2 regions of the Pseudarthrobacter arbutini genome follow, and region 2 is predicted to be linked to the other one. Evidence: predicted binding sites of a transcription regulator. Region 2 holds the regulator's gene; the other holds the start of a gene.
The links. The regulator HrcA, encoded in region 2, represses chaperone genes, less so after heat shock. The targets are predictions, from matches to a motif close to TTNGCACTCGNNNNNNNCGAGTGCNAA.
Positions count from the first base shown of each region.

Region 1: groES (co-chaperone GroES) is a predicted target of HrcA. The motif match lies at 10,214-10,240, and genes of this name have one in related genera.

Region 1 is NZ_JBTNDQ010000007.1:434-13,260, reverse strand. Features, by position in the region: gene ACX80V_RS09370 (carbohydrate kinase family protein) at 1-344, shown strand, start outside; gene alr (alanine racemase) at 430-1,638, shown strand; gene tsaE (tRNA (adenosine(37)-N6)-threonylcarbamoyltransferase complex ATPase subunit type 1 TsaE) at 1,656-2,234, shown strand; gene tsaB (tRNA (adenosine(37)-N6)-threonylcarbamoyltransferase complex dimerization subunit type 1 TsaB) at 2,234-2,905, shown strand; gene rimI (ribosomal protein S18-alanine N-acetyltransferase) at 2,902-3,444, shown strand; gene tsaD (tRNA (adenosine(37)-N6)-threonylcarbamoyltransferase complex transferase subunit TsaD) at 3,441-4,589, shown strand; gene ACX80V_RS09340 (glutamate--cysteine ligase) at 4,680-5,831, opposite strand; gene ACX80V_RS09335 (glycoside hydrolase family 3 protein) at 6,173-7,624, shown strand; gene ACX80V_RS09330 (shikimate 5-dehydrogenase) at 7,675-8,493, shown strand; gene ACX80V_RS09325 (class I SAM-dependent methyltransferase) at 8,521-9,750, opposite strand; gene ACX80V_RS09320 (hypothetical protein) at 9,806-10,189, shown strand; gene groES (co-chaperone GroES) at 10,399-10,695, shown strand; gene groL (chaperonin GroEL) at 10,773-12,383, shown strand; gene ACX80V_RS09305 (dihydrofolate reductase family protein) at 12,509-12,827, opposite strand, start outside.
Region 2 is NZ_JBTNDQ010000002.1:3,181-12,685, reverse strand. Features, by position in the region: gene ACX80V_RS02115 (PhoH family protein) at 1-979, opposite strand, end outside; gene ACX80V_RS02110 (GerMN domain-containing protein) at 1,349-2,305, shown strand; gene ACX80V_RS02105 (16S rRNA (uracil(1498)-N(3))-methyltransferase) at 2,327-3,109, opposite strand; gene dnaJ (molecular chaperone DnaJ) at 3,112-4,239, opposite strand; gene hrcA (heat-inducible transcriptional repressor HrcA) at 4,317-5,330, opposite strand; gene ACX80V_RS02090 (DUF3097 domain-containing protein) at 5,478-6,326, shown strand; gene ACX80V_RS02085 (DUF4870 domain-containing protein) at 6,455-6,874, shown strand; gene hemW (radical SAM family heme chaperone HemW) at 6,952-8,181, opposite strand; gene lepA (translation elongation factor 4) at 8,218-9,505, opposite strand, start outside.

The sequences.
Region 1 (12,827 bases), on a different contig from region 2:
AGTGGGTGCCGTCGTTGCCGGTGGCCGCCTACGATCCCACCGGGGCCGGCGATTGCTTTGACGCGGCCTTCATCGTGGGCAGCCTGGCCGGCTGGCCGCTGGGCAACCGGCTCCGCTTTGCCAACCTCTGCGCCTCCCTGGCCGTGCAGGAGGTGGGTGGATCGCTGGCGGCGCCTGGCTGGGGAGACATCGCCGACTGGTGGAAGCGGGCCAACTCCCGGCCGGAACGCCAGAGCAGCCAGTGGCTTCGCCGCTTCGGTTTCCTGGAAGACATTGTCAGCGACGTCCCGCTGGCAGCGCAGCGCCGGGCCACCGCCACCATCGCGCACCTGTCCGACGCCTGAGCGCAGCGCGGGGGGGCGCCCGGACAGTGCGCCCGGAACGCGGCGCGATTATCCCGCCCCGAGCCCCCGCACTAGAATCACTAGGGTGACTTATCCCGTAACAACCGGTGACATCAGCGCGGCCTCAGGACCTGATCCTCTGTACGAGCGGTCCGCCGTCATCGACCTGGACGCCATCCGCCACAACGTGCGGCGGCTGGCAGCCGCGGCCTCACCCGCCAAGGTCATGGCCGTGGTGAAGGCCGACGCCTACGGACATGGCGCGGTTCCGGTGGCCCGGGCCGCCCTCGAAGCCGGCGCATCCTGGCTGGGCGTCGCACATATCTCCGAGGCGCTGGCGCTGCGGGCCGCGGGCATCGACGCCCCCCTGCTGGCCTGGCTGCACACGGCGGAAAGCAACTTCGCCGCAGCGGTGGCTGCCGGCGTCGACATCGGCTGCTCCGGCTGGGAACTGGACCGGATTGTGGCCGCCGCGCGTGACCAGGAACGTCCCGCGCGGATCCACCTGAAAGTGGACACGGGCCTGGGCCGGAACGGCGTAGCGCTCGATGCCTGGGACCAGCTGCTGGGCGAAGCCATGGAGTACCAGGACCAGGGCCTCCTGCGTGTGGTGGGCATCTTCTCCCACCTGTCCGTGGCAGATGAACCCGAACGGCCGGAAACCGATGAACAATTGGCGGCCTTCCGCGAGGTGCTGGCTGTGGCCGAGGACGCCGGCGTGGACGCTGAAGTCCGTCACCTGGCAAACACCCCCGCCACGCTGTCCCGCCCCGATACACACTTTGACCTGGTCCGCGTGGGTCTGGGCATCTACGGTCTCTCGCCCTTCGAAGGCCAGACGTCCGCCGAACTGGGCCTCCGGCCCGCGATGACGCTGCGCACCCTGGTGTCCCAATGCAAGCAGGTCCCCGACGGGCAAGGCGTCTCCTACGGCCTGCGCTACCGCACCAGCGGCCCCAGCACCCTGGCGCTGATCCCGCTGGGCTACGCCGACGGTGTGCCCCGCATTGCCACCGGCGGTCCCGTCCGGGTGGCTGGCCGGACCTATCCCGTGGTGGGCCGGATCGCCATGGACCAGATGGTCATCGACCTCGGCAACATCGGCCCCGCCGGCGCGGAGCTCTTCGGCGCCGAGGCGGTGCTGTTCGGCAACGGGGACGACGGCGGGCCCACGGCGGATGACTGGGCGATCGCCGCCGGCACCAACAACTACGAGATCGTGACCCGGATCAGCCCGCGGGTGCCGCGCCGGTACATCAACGACAGTCCCGCCGTCGAGCAGGCAACGCCGTGAGCGTGCTCACGGCAGAGATGCCCACCTGGGAACAGACGCTGAGAGTCACGACGGCGGATGAGACGCACGCGCTCGGTGCCGCTTTAGGGGCCGAGCTGCAGGCCGGGGATCTGTTGGTGCTGACCGGCGAGCTGGGCGCCGGGAAAACCACCTTCACGCAGGGGCTCGGCGAAGGCCTGGGCGTGCGCGCAGGAATTATTTCGCCCACGTTTGTCCTGGTCCGCATCCATCCCAACCTGCCCGACGGCCCGCGGCCCGGTGGCCCTGATCTGGTGCACGTGGACGCGTACCGGCTGGGATCGGCGTCGGAAATTGACGATATTGACCTGGAAAACACGCTGGACTCGTCCGTGACCGTGGTGGAATGGGGGCGCGGCCGGGTGGAGCACCTGAGCGAGAGCCGGCTGGAAGTGGACCTGCACCGGGCGATCGGACTGGACGCCATAGGCGCCGCGGAACCAATGCCCGGCCACACCGAAATCCTCGACTTTGACACAGAGGACTTCGACGAGCCCCGCACCATCGTGCTGCGCGGGTTTGGTCCCCGCTGGAGCACCAAGCCTGTCCTCGGCGGCGCCTTCGAAGGGACACCGTGATGCTCATTCTTGCCATCGACACCTCCGCCGTGGCCAGTGCGGCACTCGTCTCGGACGACGCACTCGAAGGCGTGGTGGCCAGCTTCTCCACCGAGGACACGCGCAGCCACGCCGAAGTGCTTGCACCCGGCATCGAGGACCTGCTGGCCTCTGCGGGCGTCACCGGCCAGGACATTGACGCGATCGTGACAGGCGTGGGCCCCGGCCCGTTCACCGGCCTGCGCTCGGGGATCGCAACCGCCCGGACGCTCGCCTTCGTCTGGGACAAACCGCTGTACGGGCTGATGAGCCTGGACGCCGTGGCACTGGAAGTGGCTGAGTCCACCGATGCCGCGGCCGAATTCCTGGTGGTCACGGATGCCCGGCGCAAAGAGGTCTACTGGGCGCGGTACAGCCTCGCCGACGGCCAGTTGCCGCAGCTCGAGGACGGCCCGCACGTCAGCTTCGCGGCCGACCTTCCGGACCTCCCGGCCTACGGCGCCGGCGCCGGACTCTACAGTGACGTGCTGCGCGCAGACCCGGGCTTCAGCAACGAACAACCGGACGCCCTCTACCTCGGACAGTTCGCCTTGGCCCGGCTGGCAGCCGGCGGGCAGCTGCTCGACTCCACACCCCTGTACCTCCGGGAATCGGATGCCCAGGTCCCCGGCCCACGGAAGCGGGCCCTATGAGCATGCCGACCAGCGCTGACGGAGTGGTGTTCCGGGACATGACCCTGGAGGACGTGCCCGCTGTGGACGCCCTCGAACAGCGGCTGTTCCCTGCGGACGCGTGGCCGCTGCACATGTTCCTGTCCGAACTGTCCCAGCCGGAAACGCGCCGTTACCTGGTGGCGGAAAGCGGTGGGAGCATCGTGGGCTACGCCGGGCTGATGTGCATCGAGCCCATCGCGGACGTCCAGACCATCGCCGTCGTGCCTGAATTCGAAGGCCGGGGCATCGGCTCTACGCTCCTGACCAGGCTGATCACGGAAGCCGGTCTCCGCGGGGCGGCGGACGTCCTCCTGGAGGTCCGGGCCGACAACCCGCGGGCCCAGCAGTTGTATGTACGTTTCGGCTTCGAACAGATCCACGTCCGCCGCGGGTACTACCGCGACGGCGTTGACGCCCTCATCATGCGGTTGCAGCTGGCCCCCGAAGGCGCACCAGCCGACGCCGCACCAGGTCACACACCAGCCCAGGATCACACAGCAGAAGCAGGCCAGCCATGAACCGCTCGCAGCCCCTGGTGCTGGGCATCGAATCCTCCTGCGACGAAACCGGCGTCGGCATCGTCCGCGGCACCACGCTGCTCACCAACACGGTGTCCTCCTCGATGGACGAGCACGTCCGCTTCGGCGGCGTGATCCCCGAAATCGCCTCTCGCGCACACCTTGACGCCTTTGTGCCCACCCTGCGCCAAGCCCTGGCCGACGCCGACGTGTCGCTGGACGACGTGGACGCCCTTGCCGTCACCTCCGGGCCCGGGCTTGCGGGCGCCCTGATGGTGGGGGTCTGCGCGGCTAAGGCCCTGGCCGTGGCCACCGGCAAGCCGCTGTATGCCATCAACCACCTGGTGGCACATGTCGGCGTCGGACTGCTGGACGGAAACCCCGACGGCGGTGCTGCCGCCGGCCGCGGGGCCGGCCGTCCCGCCAGTCTGGCCGCAGGGCTCGGCCACGGTGGCCGTCTCCCGGAGAACCTGGGCGCCCTGCTGGTCTCCGGTGGGCATACCGAAATCCTGAAGATCAACAGCATCACCAGCGACGTCCAGCTCCTCGGCTCCACCATCGACGACGCCGCCGGCGAGGCCTACGACAAAGTGGCCCGCATCCTGGGCCTTGGCTACCCGGGCGGCCCGGCCATCGACAGGCTGGCCCGCACCGGCAACGCCAAAGCCATCCGTTTCCCGCGCGGCCTCAGCCAGCCCAAGTACATGGGCACTGCCGAGGAGCCTGGAAAACACCGCTACGACTGGTCCTTCAGCGGCCTGAAGACGGCGGTGGCGCGGTGTGTCGAGCAGTTCGAGGCCCGCGGCGAAGACGTGCCGGTGGCCGACATCGCCGCAGCCTTCCAGGAAGCAGTGGTGGATGTGATCACGTCCAAGGCCGTCCTGGCCTGCCGGGAGCACGGCATAAAAGACGTTCTTTTAGGCGGGGGCGTGGCGGCCAACTCCAGGCTGCGCGAACTCACCGGCCAGCGTTGTGCGTCCGCCGGAATCAGACTCCACGTGCCACCGCTTGACCTGTGCACGGACAACGGCGCCATGGTGGCGGCACTCGGTGCACAGCTGGTGATGGCCGGGATCGGGCCCAGCGGCATCCGCTTCGCCCCGGACTCCTCGATGCCCGTCACCGCGGTTTCCCTCCCCGCCTGACCCGACTGCCGAAAACCCAACTTGCTCTATCAGTTCTGGTCCCCAAACCGCCGGGTTAGGGACCACAACTGATAGAGCAACGGGTGGGATTTAGCCCGTCGGGCCGTTCCGCATCTGCTTGACCAGGTCCAGCACCACGGCCTGCAGGTCGCCGCCGTGCTCTGCAGCGACGCGGCGCTGCCGCTGGTACCCGGCGCCGCGGCGGATGATCTTCTCGACGTCGGCCAATTCGTCGGGGCAGCCGAGCTTCGCGGCCACCGGCTCAAGCCGGTTCAGGGTCTCCAGGAGGTGGTCGGTGACCAGCTGTTCGTTGCCGGCGGCGTCGAGGATGATGATGGCCTCCATGCCGTAACGGGCGGCACGCCACTTGTTCTCCTGGATGTGCCACGGCGGCATGGTGGGGATGGTGCCGCCGTTGTCCAGGGTGGTGGAGAATTCATCCACCAGGCACTGGGTGAGCGCGGCAATCGCTCCCACCTCCTCCAGCGTGGCCAGGCCGTCGCAGATGCGCATTTCGATGGTGCCGAGGTTGGGAACGGGCCGGATGTCCCAGCGGATCTCGGACAGTGTGTCGATCACGCCGGTGGTGAACATGTCCTGGACGTAGGACTCGTATTCGTTCCAGGACGGGAACTGGAAGGGCAGGCCCGCCGTCGGCAGCTGCTGGAACATCAGGGCGCGGTGCGATGCGTAGCCGGTGTCCTCGCCGCCCCAGAACGGGCTCGACGCCGAGAGCGCCTGGAAGTGCGGGAAGTAATTGACCAGGCCGTCCAGCACGGGGAGTGCCTTTTCGCGCCGGTCCAGGCCCACGTGGACGTGCACGCCGTAGATGACCATCTGCCGGCCCCACCACTGGGTGCGGTCGATCAGCTTGGCATACCGGGCCTTGTCCGTCACGGGCTGCAGCTGCGGCGGGCTGAACGGGTGGCTGCCGGCGCAGAAAACCTCCACGCCCATGGGATCGGTGATTTCGCGCACCGCAGCCAGGGACCGGCTGAGGTCTTCCTTGGCTTCGGCGGCAGTCTCGCAGATGCCGGTGACCAGCTCCACGGTGTTGAGCAGGAGTTCCTGCTTGATGTGCGGGTGTTCGTCGTCTTCGTTGAGTTCGGGGTGCTTGGCAACCACGCCACTGAGCACTTCGTTGGCTACCGATGCCAGTTCGCCGGTCTGGCCGTCCACCAGGGCCAGCTCCCATTCCACACCAAGAGTTGATTGCTTCGATGAAGCGAAATCAATCTTCATGCGTTCCCCTAACTGTTCAGATATCCCTGGGCACGCGCCGCATTCAAGTCTAATGCAGGGGTAGCATCGTCTTGATGGCCTTGTTCCTTTGGACCCGTGACAGTATTCACAAAACCACCCTCCTTATTGCGGCCGCTGCCGTGGCCGCCCTGACTGCCTGCACGGCGGTTCCCGCCACCGCCCCGGCGACCTCCGGCCCTGCGCCGGCCTCAACCCCGGAATCAGAGCGGCCGACGACGGCACCTCCGTCCGCTTCTCCCTCACCTGACCCCGGGCTGCTGCCGCTGGGCTGGGGCCCCGAGCAGCGGGACCAGGATGTCGCCGCGGCCGCCGTGGCGGCGATGTCGGTCGAGGAGAAGGCCGGCCAGGTGCTGATGCCCGTGTACGCCGGCACGGACGCCGAAGCCCAGGCCGACACAATTGAGCGCCTCCATCTTGCCGGGTCCATCATTATGGGCGACAACATCCCGCTCGACGCGCGCGGTCAGGCGGATCCGGCTGCCATGACTGCTGTCAACGCCCGGCTGGCCCAGGCCGCCAAGGCCGACGGCAGGCCCTGGCCCGGGCTCATCGGCCTGGACCAGGAGGGCGGGATTGTGGCGCGGCTGGGTGCGCCCCTGACCGAATGGCCAACGGCCCTGAGCTACGGGGCTGCCGGCAATGCGCCACTCGCCAAGGACGCCGGCCGCGCCCTGGCCGCGGAGATCGCGTCACTGGGCTTCACCGTGGACTTCGCCCCCGATGCGGACGTGACCATCGGCCCAGCAGATCCCACCATCGGTGCCCGGTCAATGTCCGGCAACCCGGACGCAGCGGGAGCGCTGGCGGTGGCGTTTTCCCAGGGCATGCAGGAGGCCGGAGTCCTGCCCGCCGTCAAGCATTTCCCCGGCCACGGCTCCGTCACCGTTGACTCGCACCAGGACCTCCCGGTGCAGCCCGCGGGCATCGCGGAACTCGAAGCCCGGGACTGGAAGCCGTTCCGGGCGGCCATCGCCGCCGGTATGCCCATGGTCATGACCGGGCACATCGCCGTACCGGCCTTGGAACCCGGCGTCCCGGCGTCGTTGTCCGGCCCCACCTATGCTGCGCTGCGCGGCATGGGCTTCAAGGGTGTGGCCGTGACCGATGCCCTCAACATGGGCGCAGTCCAGCAGCAATACCCGGGTGGCTCCGCAGCAACGGCGGCGCTCGCCGCGGGCGCGGACCTGCTCCTGATGCCCACGGACGTGGGGCAGGCCCACGCAGCCATCGTTAGCGCTGTCGCGGCCGGAACACTGCCGGCGGCCCGCCTGGACGAAGCAGCTGTTCGCGTGGCCACCATGATGACCTGGCGCGGCCGCGTCACGTCGCCGCCTGCCGGGTCGACCCCCGCCAGCGCAGCCCCCGGCAGCGGCGCCGACATCTCGGCGCGGGTCTCCGCGGCCGCCGTCACGGTGCTGTCCGGACACTGCGGCGCGCCAATCGTCGAGGGAAGCATCCGGATTGCCGGCGGATCAGCGCAGGACCGGGCGCGGTTTGAGGCTGCCGCAGCGAAGGCCGGGCTCGGCACCGGGGCGGGCCCCCTGGTCAGCCTCATCGGTTACGCCAGTCGGCCGGTTGGGGGCGATATCGCCGTGGCACTGGATGCGCCGTGGCCGCTGCAGGATTCCACTGCCCCGGTGAAGATTGCGCTGTACGGCCGCACGCCTGGCGCTTTTGACGCCCTCGTTGCCGTGCTGGCAGGCAAGGCAACTGCCCCGGGAAAGCTGCCCGCCGCCGTCGGAAGCTATCCAGCCGGGACGGGCTGCCCGTAACTTGGCCCGCAACACATCGCCGAATCGGTCAGCGGCGGTTTAATGGACAGGTGCCCATTCTGAATAAAGACATGACCCTGTGTATTTCGCTGTCGGCCCGGCCCAGCAACAACGGGACGCGGTTCCACAACCACCTCTACGACCAGCTGGACCTGAACTGGATCTACAAGGCCTTCGCCCCCACCGACCTGGCCCAGGCGATCGCCGGTGTCAGGGGCCTGGGAATCCGCGGCTGTGCGGTGTCCATGCCGTACAAGGAGGACGTGATGGCCCTCGTCGATGAGCTGGATCCTTCCGCTAAAGCCATCGATTCGGTCAACACCATCGTGAACACTGACGGGCGTCTGTTGGCCTACAACACCGACTACACCGCCATCGAGCAGCTCCTTGCAAGCAACGCCGTGCCCACGGACTACTCGGTGCTGGTCCAAGGTGCCGGCGGCATGGCCAAGGCCACCGTCGCGGCCCTGCGGGACGCCGGCTTCACGGATGTCACCGTCATCGCCCGGAACGAAGACACCGGCCGGGTGCTCGCTGAGCAGTACGGGTTCCAGTGGCGGGCAACGCTCGACGTCGGGACGGCGGACCTGATCATCAACGTCACGCCTATCGGTATGGCAGGCGGCCCGGAAGTGGACTCGCTGTCCTTCCCGGAAGCTGCGATCGCGGCAGCCAAGGTGGTCTTCGACGTCGTGGCGCTGCCTGCGGAAACGCCGCTGATCAAGGCGGCCCGCGCCGCCGGGAAACAGGTGATCACGGGAGCCGAAGTGGCCACCATCCAGGCGCTCGAGCAGTTTGTGCTCTACACCGGTGTCCGGCCCACCGACGAGCAGGTCCGGGCCGCCGAGGACTTTATGCGCGCCCAGTAAGGCCGGGCCTCAGGACCGTTCGCTGCCTTAGACAGGTTCCACCGAGATGGCCACCCGGTCCTCCCCAATGCGGGTTAGGACCAGGGTGGCTGTTTTTTGTCCGGCCTTCTTCCCGGCCACCTTGCTTCCGGCGAACAGCTGCTTGCGCAGTTCCTCCGGAGTTACTGAGGTGCCGCGCTTTTTGATGTCCAGCACCGTGATGCCGTTCTCCTTCACCCAGGCCTTGAGCGCCTTGACGTTGTACGGCATCACTTCCAGGACCTTGTAGGCGCGGGCGAACGGCGTGTCCACCAGCTCCGGAGCGCAGATGTAGGCGATGTGCTCGTCCAGCAGGTGCCCGCGCAGTTGAAGCGCGACGTCGGCCACCAGTCCGGCGCGGATCACCGCGCCATCGGGCTCATACAGGTAGCCCTCTGCCGGACCCACCGGCGCGGCGGGACCGCCGTCGAAGTCTTCAGCGCTGGTCAGCTCGGCGGCACCCTGCGGGCCGAGCAGCAGCGCCGCCCGGCGGATTCCGGGCCGGCGCACGGAGTTGAACCACAGGGCCACCTCGGTGACGTCGCCGCCCACCGATACCCACTGCGCCTCGCAGCCGGCGGGAACTGACTCGTGCGGCATGCCGGGGCCCATTTTGACGCCAACGGCGCGCCCGGTGGCCGCGAGCGATTCCACAAAGGACAGCGGCGGCGAAAACGCCTCAGGATCCCAGATCCGTTTTGTACCCGACGTGGAGGTGACCCGGCGTGCGGGATCCAGCCAGACGCCGTCGACTCCGTCCAACGGGACGGTGGTGGCGTCCGAGTGCACCACGGTGGCGTTGGGGAAGGGGATGAGGTTGACCGTGGCGCAGGCGGCCGTGGTTTCGTCCATTTCCACGGCCGTGACCGTGATGTCCATCGATGCCAGTGCCAGGGAGTCCGCGGCAAGGCCGCAGCCGAGGTCGGCCACGTGGCGGACGCCGGCCTGCGCAAAGCGCTCGGCATGCCGAGCAGCAACAGTGAGGCGCGTGGCCTGTTCCAGCCCGGCCTGCGTGAAGAGCATGCTCCGGGCGAACTCGCCGAACTTCAGCTCGGCCTTGGTGCGGAGCCGGGACTGGGTGAGGACGGCGGAGACCAGTGCGGGGGAGTGCCCGGCCTTGCGGAGGGCCGCGTTGAGCTCGAAGGACTTGTCCTCGCGGTACGGGCCCAGGGACGCCAGGAGCTCCCAGCCTTCGCTCGTGAGCAGTGGGGCGATCTGGTCCTGCGGTGCTTGAGCCATGGGTTCAAGCCTAGTGGAGGTAGCCCGGCGGCCAGATCCGGCTAGGGTTGAAGGCATGGAAGACAGCGCAGGCACCCAGCCGTCCGGACTACCCCAAGCCAGCAACCCGGACCTGGTGAAGTTCGCCCGCCCCGCGCTGATTGCAGGATCCGCAGTGGCCGTGGTCTGCGTCGCGCTGCTCGTGATCATCTTCTTCCTGGACACGTTCAACGCCACTGTCTACTCCGTGGGCGGCAAGAACATCCAGGACGTCACGGACGAGGCAGGGGAGATCCGCGGCCTCTACGCCGGGGCGCGCATAGGCGGCATCATCTTGCTGGTGGTCTCGCTGCTGGCTGCCGTGGGCGGCGCCGTGGTGCTGTACCTGCGGCGGGGCACCCTTGAGGAAGGGGACGACGGCGACGAGGACGTCGATCTCGAGGACCTCACCGGCCGGTAACAGCTGTTCGCCGGCGACATAATTCTGGCACTCGCCTTGACCGAGTGCTAACCAATACATAGAGTCATCATTAGCACTCTCCCTAGGAGGGTGCTAACACATGAAGAGCTGCCAGCCAGGCTGCTGCCGGCACCGCGACGACGGTTTGCCAGCCACGGCGAAGCAGCTCAACTGTCCATGAATTTGCTGACGTAGAAGGAGAGGTCCGAGTGTCGGTCTCTATTAAGCCTCTTGAGGATCGTATTGTTGTCCGCCCGCTCGAAGCCGAGCAGACCACGGCTTCCGGCCTGGTTATCCCGGACTCCGCACAGGAGAAGCCGCAGGAAGGCGAAGTTGTTGCAGTAGGCCCCGGCCGCTTTGACGACAACGGCAACCGCGTTCCGATCGATGTTGCCGTTGGCGACGTTGTTATCTACTCCAAGTACGGCGGAACTGAAGTCAAGACCGGTGGCACCGAGTACCTCGTGCTCTCCGCCCGCGACGTTCTGGCGATCGTCGTAAAGTAACTCTTTGGATCCCCGTACTGCTGTTCCGTCCCTGACCGAACAACAGTGCGGGGTTCTGTCTTTGAAAGGACAAAACCATGGCAAAGCAGCTTGCGTTTAACGACGCTGCACGCCGGTCGCTTGAAGCCGGCATCGATAAGCTCGCCAACACTGTCAAGGTGACGCTCGGCCCCCGCGGCCGCAACGTTGTCCTCGACAAAAAGTGGGGGGCACCCACCATCACCAATGACGGCGTCACCATCGCCCGCGAAATTGAGCTTGATGACCCGTACGAAAACCTTGGCGCGCAGCTGGCCAAGGAAGTAGCCACGAAGACCAACGATGTTGCCGGCGACGGCACCACCACGGCCACCGTGCTCGCCCAGGCCCTGGTTAAGGAAGGCCTGCGCAACGTTGCGGCGGGCGCCGCTCCGGGCCAGATCAAGCGTGGCATCGAGGTTTCCGTAGAAGCCATTGCAGCCCGCCTGCTCGAGAACGCACGCCCGGTTGAAGGCACGCAGGTTGCCAGCGTGGCAGCAATCTCGGCCCAGAGCGACGAAATCGGCGAGCTCCTCGCCGAGGCATTCGGCAAGGTCGGCAAGGATGGTGTGATCACCATCGAGGAGTCCTCCACCACGCAGACCGAGCTGGTCCTCACCGAAGGCATGCAGTTCGACAAGGGCTACCTGTCCCCGTACTTCGTGACCGACTCCGAACGCCAGGAAGCCGTCCTCGAAGACGCCCTTATCCTGATCAACCAGGGCAAGATCTCCTCCGTGCAGGACTTCCTGCCGCTGCTGGAGAAGGCGCTGCAGAGCTCCAAGCCGCTCTTCATCATTGCCGAAGACGTTGAGGGCGAGGCCCTGTCCACGCTGATCGTCAACCGCATCCGCGGCACGCTCAACGTTGTTGCCGTCAAGGCTCCGGGCTTCGGCGACCGCCGCAAGGCCATGCTGCAGGACATCGCCACCCTCACCGGTGCGCAGGTCATCTCCGCGGAACTGGGCCTCAGCCTGGATTCGGTTGGCCTTGAGGTGCTGGGTACCGCCCGCCGCATCACGGTCACCAAGGACAACACCACCATCGTTGACGGCGCCGGTTCCGCAGAAGACGTCGCAGCCCGGGTTTCCCAGCTGCGCGCCGAGCTGACCCGCACCGACTCCGACTGGGACCGCGAAAAGCTCCAGGAGCGCCTGGCCAAGCTGGCCGGCGGCATCGGTGTCATCAAGGTCGGCGCAGCCACCGAAGTTGAGCTGAAGGAAAAGAAGCACCGCATCGAAGATGCGGTGTCCTCCACCCGCGCCGCCCTCGAAGAGGGCATCGTGGCCGGTGGCGGTTCCGCACTGATCCACGCACTGAAGGCCCTCGACGAGGACCCTGCAGTCAAGGCACTCGAAGGCGACGCCGCCGCTGCTGTGGGCATCGTCCGCCGCGCGCTGGTCCAGCCGCTTCGCTGGATCGCCCAGAACGCCGGTTTCGACGGCTACGTTGTCACCGCCAAGGTTGCCGAGCTCGAAACCAACAACGGCTTCAACGCCAAGACGGGCGAGTACGAGGACCTGATCGCCGCCGGTGTCATCGACCCGGTCAAGGTCACCCGTGCAGCCCTGCGCAACGCGGCATCCATCGCTGCGCTGGTTCTCACCACCGAGACCCTCGTAGTGGAGAAGCCCGCAAACGAAGACGAGCACGCAGGCCACAGCCACTAATCCCCACCGTCCCCTGACGGTGAGGGCTTAGAGCCTCCGCACAAAGTCTCCAAACAAAGAACCGGTCCAGCTTCCGCTGGGCCGGTTTTTTGTGCCACAAATCAATCGCGGTGAGCTTTCCCGCACTATGCGCCCGGCATGTCCTGTGTTTCAACGTCGCCCGCACGCTCGTAGACCAGCGACACCGCCCCCTTCGGGAAGCTGCGCGCCGGCTCGGCGAGGCGGAAGGACGCGGGAATGGTCCCGGCGTCGAAGAGGCGCTTGCCCTGCCCGAGAGTGATCGGATAGAGCCAGAGGTGGAGGCGGTCGATCACGTCTGCCGCCAGCAGTGAACGGATGAGGACGCCGCTGCCGAACATGTGCACCTGGTTGTACTCCTCGCGGAGCCGTCCCGCGGCCGTGGCATCAGGGAGCACCGTGGTGCCCGCCCAGCTTGGATCGGTC
Region 2 (9,505 bases):
GGCGGACCACGTCCGTGTCGTCCAGGAGCGTGAAGTTTACGTCCTCGATCCCCTGCAGGATCTCCTCCACGATCCGCAGCCCCGAGCGGGTGCCGAAGGGCAGGTCCACCTGGGTGACGTCTCCTGTGACCACCATTTTGGACCCGAAACCCAAACGCGTGAGGAACATCTTCATCTGTTCAGGTGTGGTGTTCTGCGCTTCGTCCAGGATGATGAAGGCGTCGTTGAGCGTGCGCCCACGCATGTAAGCCAGCGGCGCCACTTCGATGGTCCCGGCGGCCATCAGGCGCGGGATGGACTCGGGGTCCATCATGTCGTGCAGCGCGTCGTACAGCGGGCGCAGATAGGGATCGATCTTGTCGCTCAGGGTGCCCGGCAGGAACCCGAGCCGCTCGCCGGCCTCGACTGCGGGCCGAGTCAGGATAATACGGCTGACTTCTTTCTGCTGCAGCGCCTGGACGGCCTTGGCCATCGCGAGGTACGTCTTACCCGTGCCTGCAGGGCCAATCCCGAAGATCACCGTGTTCGCATCAATCGCGTCCACGTAGTTCTTCTGGTTCAGCGTCTTGGGCCGGATGGTCTTCCCGCGGCTGGAGAGGATGTCATGGGTGAGGACGTCCACGGGGTTCTGCAATGACTGGCTACGGAGCAACGCGACGAGCTGGCGCAACACCGCGGGGCTGATGACTGTGCCACGGGCCACGAGGCCTCGCACTTCATGCAGCAGCCGCATGATGCGGGGAACTTCGTTGGCAGGGCCGCTGATGGACAGTTCGTTTCCGCGGACGTGGAAGTTAACGGACGGGAACTGCTCTTCGATGTAACGCAGGGCCTCGTCATGGCTGCCGAGCGATTGGACCATCTGATCGGAGTTGTCAAAGAGAACCACCTCCGTCCGGACACCGGGAAGTGAATGGGGGAATTCTCCGGCGGCGCGGTCAGTATTGAGCCGGCGCTTTCCGTTCGCTGATTCAGTCATGGTGCTGGCCCGCAGGCCCGTGGTCCCCTCCAGTTCGAAAATTAAGTGCGCTGGCTGCTGCGTGGGGGCTGTTGCCGAGCATGCAGGAGCCAGCGGAGTCCTTCCATCTTACGCCAGGAGGCACCTCCCGGCAGCGTCAGGCGGTCTCCGGAGAGGGTGCCCGTCACCGGCTTACTGCGGGACAGTTGGCGTCATTAGGTATCAACTTCATATCGGGCTCATATCGTTCCCGTTGCAGTTGGGCCGGCAGCCCGGATTCGGTCCTTTTGGCGGAGCTGGCTATGCGATGCTGGAAATCACAGCCGTCCGGGGACCGGCTCACGGGGGCCCAGGCCTCGCCATTTCACAGCCGGAAAGGACAGGCCACGAGTGCCGGAAACAGCGACCCCCCTCAGTGCCAGGCGCGTCGCGCCACGTTTTCGTCCGCAACGTCTCCTGGGCCTGCTGCCAGCATTCCTCCTTCTCACCGGTTGTATCGCGGACCCCAGCCCTGAGCCCAACCTGACGGCAAACTCCAGCGCTGCCGCCACCGGCTCCCCCGGGTCACCTTCCACCAGCGCGCCCCTGGAAACTACACAGTCCTCGAATAAGGCACCGGTCTACTGGATTGGCCGAAGCAACAGCAACGTGTTCCTATACCGGGAGTTCCGGGACGTGCCGGAGCAGGAGAATCCAGTGACCCGCGCCCTGCGGGCCATGATGTCCGAGAAGCCGCTGGACCCGGATTTCTTCACGCCCTGGCAGGATCCCGAGAAACTCGCCTCGTCCATCTCCGGCAAGAACGTCATTACCGTCGACGTCTCGGAGGATGCCTTTAACAGCAATGTCGACGCCGACATGGCCGGCCGCGCCATTCAGCAGCTGGTCTTTACCGCTACGGCAGCGGCCGCGAGTTCCGGCCTGATCGATTCCGGCCAGCAGATCCAGGTCAGGATCCTGGTGGATAGCCACACCGATTACGTTGCCTTCGACCACGTCCAGCTTGGCGACCCCATGTCCCGAGCTGCCGGAATGGTGGCGCCCGTGTGGATCATCGATCCGCAGGAAGGGACTGACCTGGCTGGCGGAAGCGTCAAGATCACCGGCCGCAGCACCGTTCCGGGCGGTAAGCTCCGCTGGCAGATCCTGCGGGCCGAAGCGAATGGGAACAAGACGCCCTACCTGACCGGGGAGACCACTGCAGCTGCCGAAGCCGCCCAGTCCGGAGTCTTTACGCTTGCCCTTAGCCTGTCCTCGGGGAATTACGAGCTCCGCGTTTCGCAAGTGGATGCGGCCGGCACCAGCCAGGAGCTGAATGTGGACACGCGGAACTTCAACGTCCGGTAACAGCCCGCGTAGCAGTCGGCATCAGGATACCGGTGCTGTCCAGCGTCCCAGTACATCACTCGCCAGAACAACCGCTGCCGGTCCGGCTGTGGATGACCTCAGGACGTGGTGTCCCAAGAGCGCCGTAACGGCGCCGGCGTCGCAAAGCCGGGTGACTTCGCGGGGACTGATTCCGCCCTCCGGACCAACGATGAGCAGAATTTCCAGGGGTCCGGCGTCAGCTTGGGTGCCCTGCCATGATTCAAGGACAGTCCGGAGCGGCCGGACCGCGTCTTCGTGCAGGATTACGGCCAGATCCGCTGCCGCCACGGCCGCCGCAAGGCCTGGCGTTTCGACGGCGGCGCGCACCTCGGGGATCCAGGCGCGGCGTGCCTGCTTGGCGGCGGCAGTGACCACGGACTGCCATTTTGCGTGGGCCTTGGCCGCGCGCTCACCCTTCCAGCGGACAATTGATCGCTCGGACTGCCAGGGTAGTACGGCATCAATCCCGAGTTCGGTTGCCGTTTCCACGGCCAGTTCATCACGGTCCCCCTTGGCCAGGGCCTGCACCAGCACGAGCCGGATGTCGGGCCGGCCCTCCACAACGAGGGCGGAGCATTCCACGGTGAGCTCCGCGGGCGACGCCGAGACAACAGTTCCCGTCAGCCGCCTTCCGGCGCCGTCGGCAATGTCCACTGCCTCTCCGGGAGATAGCCGTTTTACAGTCACGGCGTGGCGTGCCTCCGGCCCTTGAAGGACAAAACAGGCACCGGGCACCAGATCGTCCAGCGACCCGGCACCGCTGAAGAAAACGGGATTGCTCACCGCTACAGGTTACCGAACCGGTCCCGCAGCTTGGCAAAGACGCCGCCGCTGGCAGCCAGTTTGCCTTCCGTGAACTGCTCGCCCCGCAGCTTCGCCAGCTGCCGCAGGAGATCCTCCTGCGCGGCATCCAGCTTGGCCGGCGTCTCCACCTGCAGATGGACCATCAGGTCCCCGCGGCCGTATCCGCGCAGGTGCGTCACGCCGAGTCCACGGAGCGTGATGATCTCCCCTGACTGCGTCCCTGCCTTGACGTCGATTTCCTGCAGCCCGTCAAAGGTTTCCAGTGACAGCTCGGTGCCCAGGGCGGCGGCAGTCATCGGGATGTGCAGCGTTGCGTGCAGGTCGTCACCGTCGCGTGCGTACGTGGCGTCGTTGTTGACCCGGAGTTCCACGTACAGGTCCCCGGACGGTCCGCCGGCCGGGCCTGCTTCGCCCTGCCCGGAGAGCTGGATCCGGGTGCCCGTGGCAACACCGGCCGGCACCTTGATGGTGAGCGACCGCCGGCTGCGGATGCGGCCTTGGCCGCTGCATTCGTTGCAGGGGTCCTTGATGACCGTCCCGAAGCCTTCGCAACTGCCACACGGGGCCGCCGTCATGACCTGGCCCAGGATGGAGCGAACCGCGCGCTGGACCTGGCCGCTGCCGCCGCAGATATCGCAGCGCACAGGGTGGCTGCCTTCGCGGCAGCATGACCCGTTGCAGGTGGGGCAGGTGACGGCTGTGTCCACTTCGAGTTTCCGGTTGACGCCGAACACAGCATCGCGGAGTTCGATCCGTACACTGATCAGCGCGTCCTGGCCGCGGCGGACCCGGGAAGCGGGGCCGGAGGTGCCGCCTGCCCCGAAGAACGTGTCGAAGATGTCCTGGAACGCGAAGCCCTGGCCGGAGTATCCGCCGCCGCCGAACCCGTTGTCGGTGCCGTTCTCGTTGCCGGTGGTGTCATAGATCCGGCGCTTCTGCGGGTCCGAAAGTACCTCGTAGGCATGGGTCACGGCCTTGAAGCGGTCCGATGCATCGTCCCCGGGGTTTACGTCCGGGTGAAGAGTGCGGGCCAGCTTGCGGTAGGCCTTCTTGATCTCTTCCCCGGTGGCTTCCGGCGAGATTCCGAGGACGTCGTAGTGGCTGCTCAAAGTTCGTATCTCTTCCTTGTTGTACTGCCGGCAGCCGGGCTGCCGGCACTGCTCTTCGTGCCTGGACCGCGGTGCTGTTACGGACCCAGAATTCTTGAAAGGTAACGGGCTACTGCCCTGACGGCGGCCATGGTGGTGGGATAGTCCATCCGGGTGGGGCCGAGCACACCGATCTTGGCAGTGCTGTCTGGTCCGTAGCCCGTGGCCACCACGGAGGCTTCCGCGAGTCCGTCGTACGGGTTTTCACGCCCGATGCTGACTGCCACGCCCCTCGGATCCTGCGCCATGTCGCTCAGGAGGCGCAGCAGGACAACCTGCTCCTCGAGCGCTTCCAGGACCGGTCCGATACTGAGCGGAAAATCCACATTGGAGCGGGCGAGGTTCGCCGTTCCGGCCATGACCATGCGTTCCTCGCGGCTGCTGTGGGCGAGCGTTTCCAGCCCGTGGGCCAAGGCCTGGGCCGCCGCGCGCTGGCCCGGGCTGACCGACGAAACGACTCCCGGCAGCGAGGGGGTCAGCCGGCTCAGCGAGATGCCCGCGAGTGATCCGAGGAAGTGTGTCCGCAACGCGGCGATGGCGTCGTCGCCGAGGTCCTGGCCGACGTCGATCACGCGCTGTTCGACCTTGCCGGTGGTGGCGATGAGGACCACCAGGACCTGCCGGGGCGCGAGCAGGACGAATTCGATGTGGCGGATGGTGGCGCGGCTCAGATGCGGATACTGCACTACGGCGACCTGGTTGGTCAGCTGCGACAGCATCCTGACGGTCCTGTCCAGGACGTCGTCCAGATCGTCTGCGCCCTCCAGCAGCGACTGGATCGCACGCCGTTCCGCGTGGGAAAGCGGCTTTACCGCTGAAATCTGGTCCACAAACAGCCGATAGCCTTTGTCTGTGGGGATCCGTCCGGCGCTGGTGTGCGGGGCCGTGATCAGGCCGTCGTCTTCCAAGGCCGCCATGTCGTTGCGGATGGTGGCACTGGACACGCCGAGGTGGTGGCGTTCCACGAGCGCTTTTGAACCTACTGGCTCGCGGGAGTGCACATAGTCCTCCACGATGGCGCGCAGTACTTCGAGTTTGCGCGGCTCGCTCATACTCCACCTCCATCCGTGGTCACTGCAGGGTTAGCACTCGACATGCCTAAGTGCTAACAGTCTAATATGAGTCACCCCGTTGTTAGCATTGGTACCGCTCCGGGCGAAATTCCGGGCCAGGATCTAGCGGCAAGGCGGAATCAATCCATGCAGTACCAGAACTGGGGTCCGCAGGAGATCACCGCGCCCGTGAGAAGCGAACTCCCTGAGGTCCCCGTGGAACGTGGCATGGTTCTCGAAGACGCCCAGTCAGGCTGGGTGGGAGCGGTGACCCGGGTGGAGAAGTCCGGTGGCATGCATGTAGTGGCCCTCGAAGACCGGCGCGGCAAGTCCCGGTCCTTCCGGCTGGGCTTCGGGTTCCTCCTGGAGGGGCAGCCCATCCGGCTCCTTCCCCCGGCTCCCAGGCAGGCCGCCCCCGTCGTCGCCGGCCGGACGGCGTCCGGCTCAGTCCGCGTGGCCGGCCAGCGTGCCCAGGTGGCCAAAGCCAGCAGGATCTGGGTGGAGGGAAAACACGACGCCGAACTCGTGGAAAAAGTCTGGGGTGACGATCTCCGCGTAGAGGGCATCGTCGTCGAGCCTTTGCATGGCATTGATGACCTGGCGGGGGCGGTGGCCGCATTTGGTCCCGGTCCGGGGCGGCGGCTGGGGGTCCTGGTGGACCACCTGGTGCCGGACTCGAAGGAGTGGCGCATCGCGGCTGCCGTGATGGCCTCCCCCGGCGCGGTGGGGAATGTCCTGATCGTCGGGCACCCTTACATTGACGTGTGGCAGGCCATCCGGCCCGCTGTGCTGGGCATCGAAGAATGGCCGGTGGTGCCCCGCGGGCAGGACTGGAAGACCGGAATCCTGGCGGCGTTCGGCTGGCCGCACTCCACCAAGGAAGACATCGGGCTTGGCTGGCAAAAGCTGCTGGGCGCTGTCCGCAGCTACGCGGACCTGGAAGCATCGCTGCTGGGGAGAGTGGAGGAAGTCATCGACTTCCTGACGGTGCCCTGACACCGGATCCGGCTCCGGGCGGCAGCATTTGGTGGCTGAACCAGTATTCTTGGTACTGCGGAGGCTGCAGTTGCTTCAGTCCGGCATTCTCCAACCCAGCACCATTGCACTTTCGAAGGAAGAAAACCGTGGCACAAAACGCACGCGAGCACCGGGACGACCACGGCGGCCAGGGCCGTTCCGAGTACCAGGGCGTTCCGGCTAATGCGCTGCCCCTGACGGCCAGCGAAGACCGCCAGTGGGCCACACTGGCACACTTCGGCGGGATCCTCGGCTGTGTTCCGTCACTGCTGATCTACCTGATTTTCCGTGAGCGCGGGCCGTTTACCGCCCAGGAATCCAAGGAAGCGCTGAACTTCAGCCTGCCGCCCACCATTGCGGCGCTGGTGGCCAATCTCCTGGTGTTCATTCCGGTGGTGGGAAATGTCTTCGCCGTCATCGCCACCCTGATCTGGATTGCCCTGACCTGCTTCTCCGTGGCCGCAGGTATCCATGTCAACAAGGGCCAGCCCCACCGTTACCAGTACAATCTGCGCTGGATCAAGTAGTCCCCACCCGCGCCCTAACCTCGCAAGCTCGGCCAGGGAACCCTGCGGGCGTGTGCCCACGTTGCTGGCTGTATGCGTTAGTCCGGCAGGATCCTGCGGACCAAGGCGTCGGCCAGCAGGCGGCCCTTCAGGGTCAATACCAGCGTGCCGCGGAAGGCATCCGGCGGCTCCACCAGGCCGTCGGCAATGAGCCCGGCCACGGCGTGACGGCCGTGGTCGCCCAGCGTTGACGTGGCCAGTCCCGACACGAGCCGGGCCTCAAGCATCACGCGCTCCACGTCGCGGGTTTCGGCGTCGAGCGTTTCCCGGCCGGCCGCCGGTGACAGGCCCTGAGCGAGCCGTCCGGCGTAGGCCGTGGGGTGCTTGACGTTCCACCACCGCACCCCGCCCACGTGTGAATGTGCACCAGGCCCGATGCCCCACCAGTCGTCCCCGCGCCAGTACGCGAGGTTGTGCCGGCATGCCTGGTCCGGCGTCCGGGACCAGTTGCTGACCTCGTACCAGCTGAGGCCTGCAGCGCCGATCAGCTGGTCGGCGAGTTCGTATTTATCGGCGTGGTCGTCGTCGTCGATTCCCGGGACTTCACCACGGCGGATCTGGGCTGCCAGCTTGGTGCCGTCTTCCACGATCAGCGCGTAGGCACTGATGTGGTCAGGCTGGTAGGAGAGGGCCGTTTCCAGGGAGAACCGCCAGTCCTCCAGCGACTCCCCCGGTGTCCCGTAGATCAGGTCCAGGCTCACGGCCAGTCCGGCATCGCGCGCCCACTGCACCACCTGCGGCACGCGGCTGGGCGTGTGCGTGCGGTCCAGGACCTTCAGGACATGGGGAACGGCAGACTGCATACCAAAGGAAACCCGGGTGAAGCCGGCATCGGCCAGGACCTGAAGGGATGCCGGGGTGACCGAGTCAGGGTTTGCTTCGGTGGTCACTTCGGCGCCGGGTTCCAGGCCCCAGTGCCCGACGGCGGCCGTCAGGATCCGCGCGAGGTCTTCCGCCGGGAGCAGCGTGGGAGTGCCGCCGCCGAAGAAGACTGTGCTCAGCGGCCGGTCCGGGAGACCCGAGTTCCGCAGGACTGTGGCGGCAAAGTCGACTTCGGACACGGCCGTGGTGGCGTAGGCGTCCTGTGACGCTCCGCCGCCCAGCTCGGTGGCCGTGTACGTGTTGAAGTCGCAGTATCCGCAACGAACAGCGCAGAACGGGATGTGCACGTACAGCCCGAAGGCCCGGTCCGCCGAACCGGCCACTGCCTGGGCGGGCAGCAGACCGTCCGACGGCGCGGGGTCGCCGAGCGGAAGAATGCTAGGCATTGCGGGGGCGTCCGGTGTTGCCGGCCACAGTCATCACTACTTCTTGGCCTTGTCCTTGGACTCGTCGGTGGTCAGCGCAGCGATGAAGGCTTCCTGGGGGACTTCAACGCGGCCCACCATCTTCATGCGCTTTTTGCCTTCCTTCTGCTTCTCCAGCAGTTTGCGCTTCCGGGAAATGTCGCCGCCGTAGCACTTGGCGAGAACATCCTTGCGGATGGCGCGGATGCTTTCCCGGGCGATGATCCTGGAGCCGATGGCAGCCTGGATGGGCACTTCGAACTGCTGGCGGGGAATGAGCTCGCGCAGTTTGCCGGTCATCATTACACCGTAGGCATAGGCCTTCTCACGGTGAGTGATGGCGGAGAAGGCATCCACCTGTTCGCCCTGGAGCATGATGTCCACCTTGACCAGGTCGGCCACCTGCTCGCCGTCGGCTTTCCAGTCCAGCGAGCCGTAGCCCCGGGTCTTGGATTTGAGGATGTCAAAGAAATCGAACACGATCTCAGCGAGTGGCAGCCGGTAGCGGATTTCGACCCTGTCCTCGGACAGGTAGTCCATGCCGCCTATAACACCGCGGCGGCTCTGGCAGAGCTCCATGATGGCGCCCACGAACTCATTCGGCGCCAGGATGGTGGCAGCCACCATCGGCTCGCGGACCTCTGCGATCTTGCCGGAAGGGTATTCGCTGGGGTTGGTCACATGGACCACCTTCTTGTCCTCCAGCGTCACTTCATACTCAACGTTGGGGGCGGTGGAGATCAGGTCGAGATTGTATTCGCGTTCGAGCCGCTCCCTGGTGATTTCCAGGTGGAGCAGGCCGAGGAAGCCGACGCGGAAGCCGAAGCCGAGCGCGGCCGACGTTTCGGGCTCGTACACCAGTGCGGCGTCGTTGAGCATGAGTTTCTCCAGCGCATCGCGGAGCACCGGGTAGTCCGTGCCGTCCAGCGGGTACAGGCCGGAGAAGACCATCGGCTTGGCATCGGCATAGCCGGGAAGGGAGGCCGTGGCAGGCTTGGCGAGGTTGGTGACGGTGTCGCCGACCTTGGACAGGCGGACGTCCTTCACACCGGTGATGAGGTAGCCCACTTCGCCAACGCCGAGACCTTTGGAGGGGGTGGGCTCCGGGGAGCTCACCCCGATCTCGAGGAGTTCGTGGGTGGCCCGGGTGGACATCATCTGGATGCGTTCACGCGGGTGGAGCATGCCGTCAACCACACGGACGTAGGTAACCACACCGCGGTACGTGTCGTAGACCGAGTCGAAGATCATGGCGCGCGCGGGGGCGTTCGGGTCCCCCACGGGGGCCGGCAGATCGCGGACGATC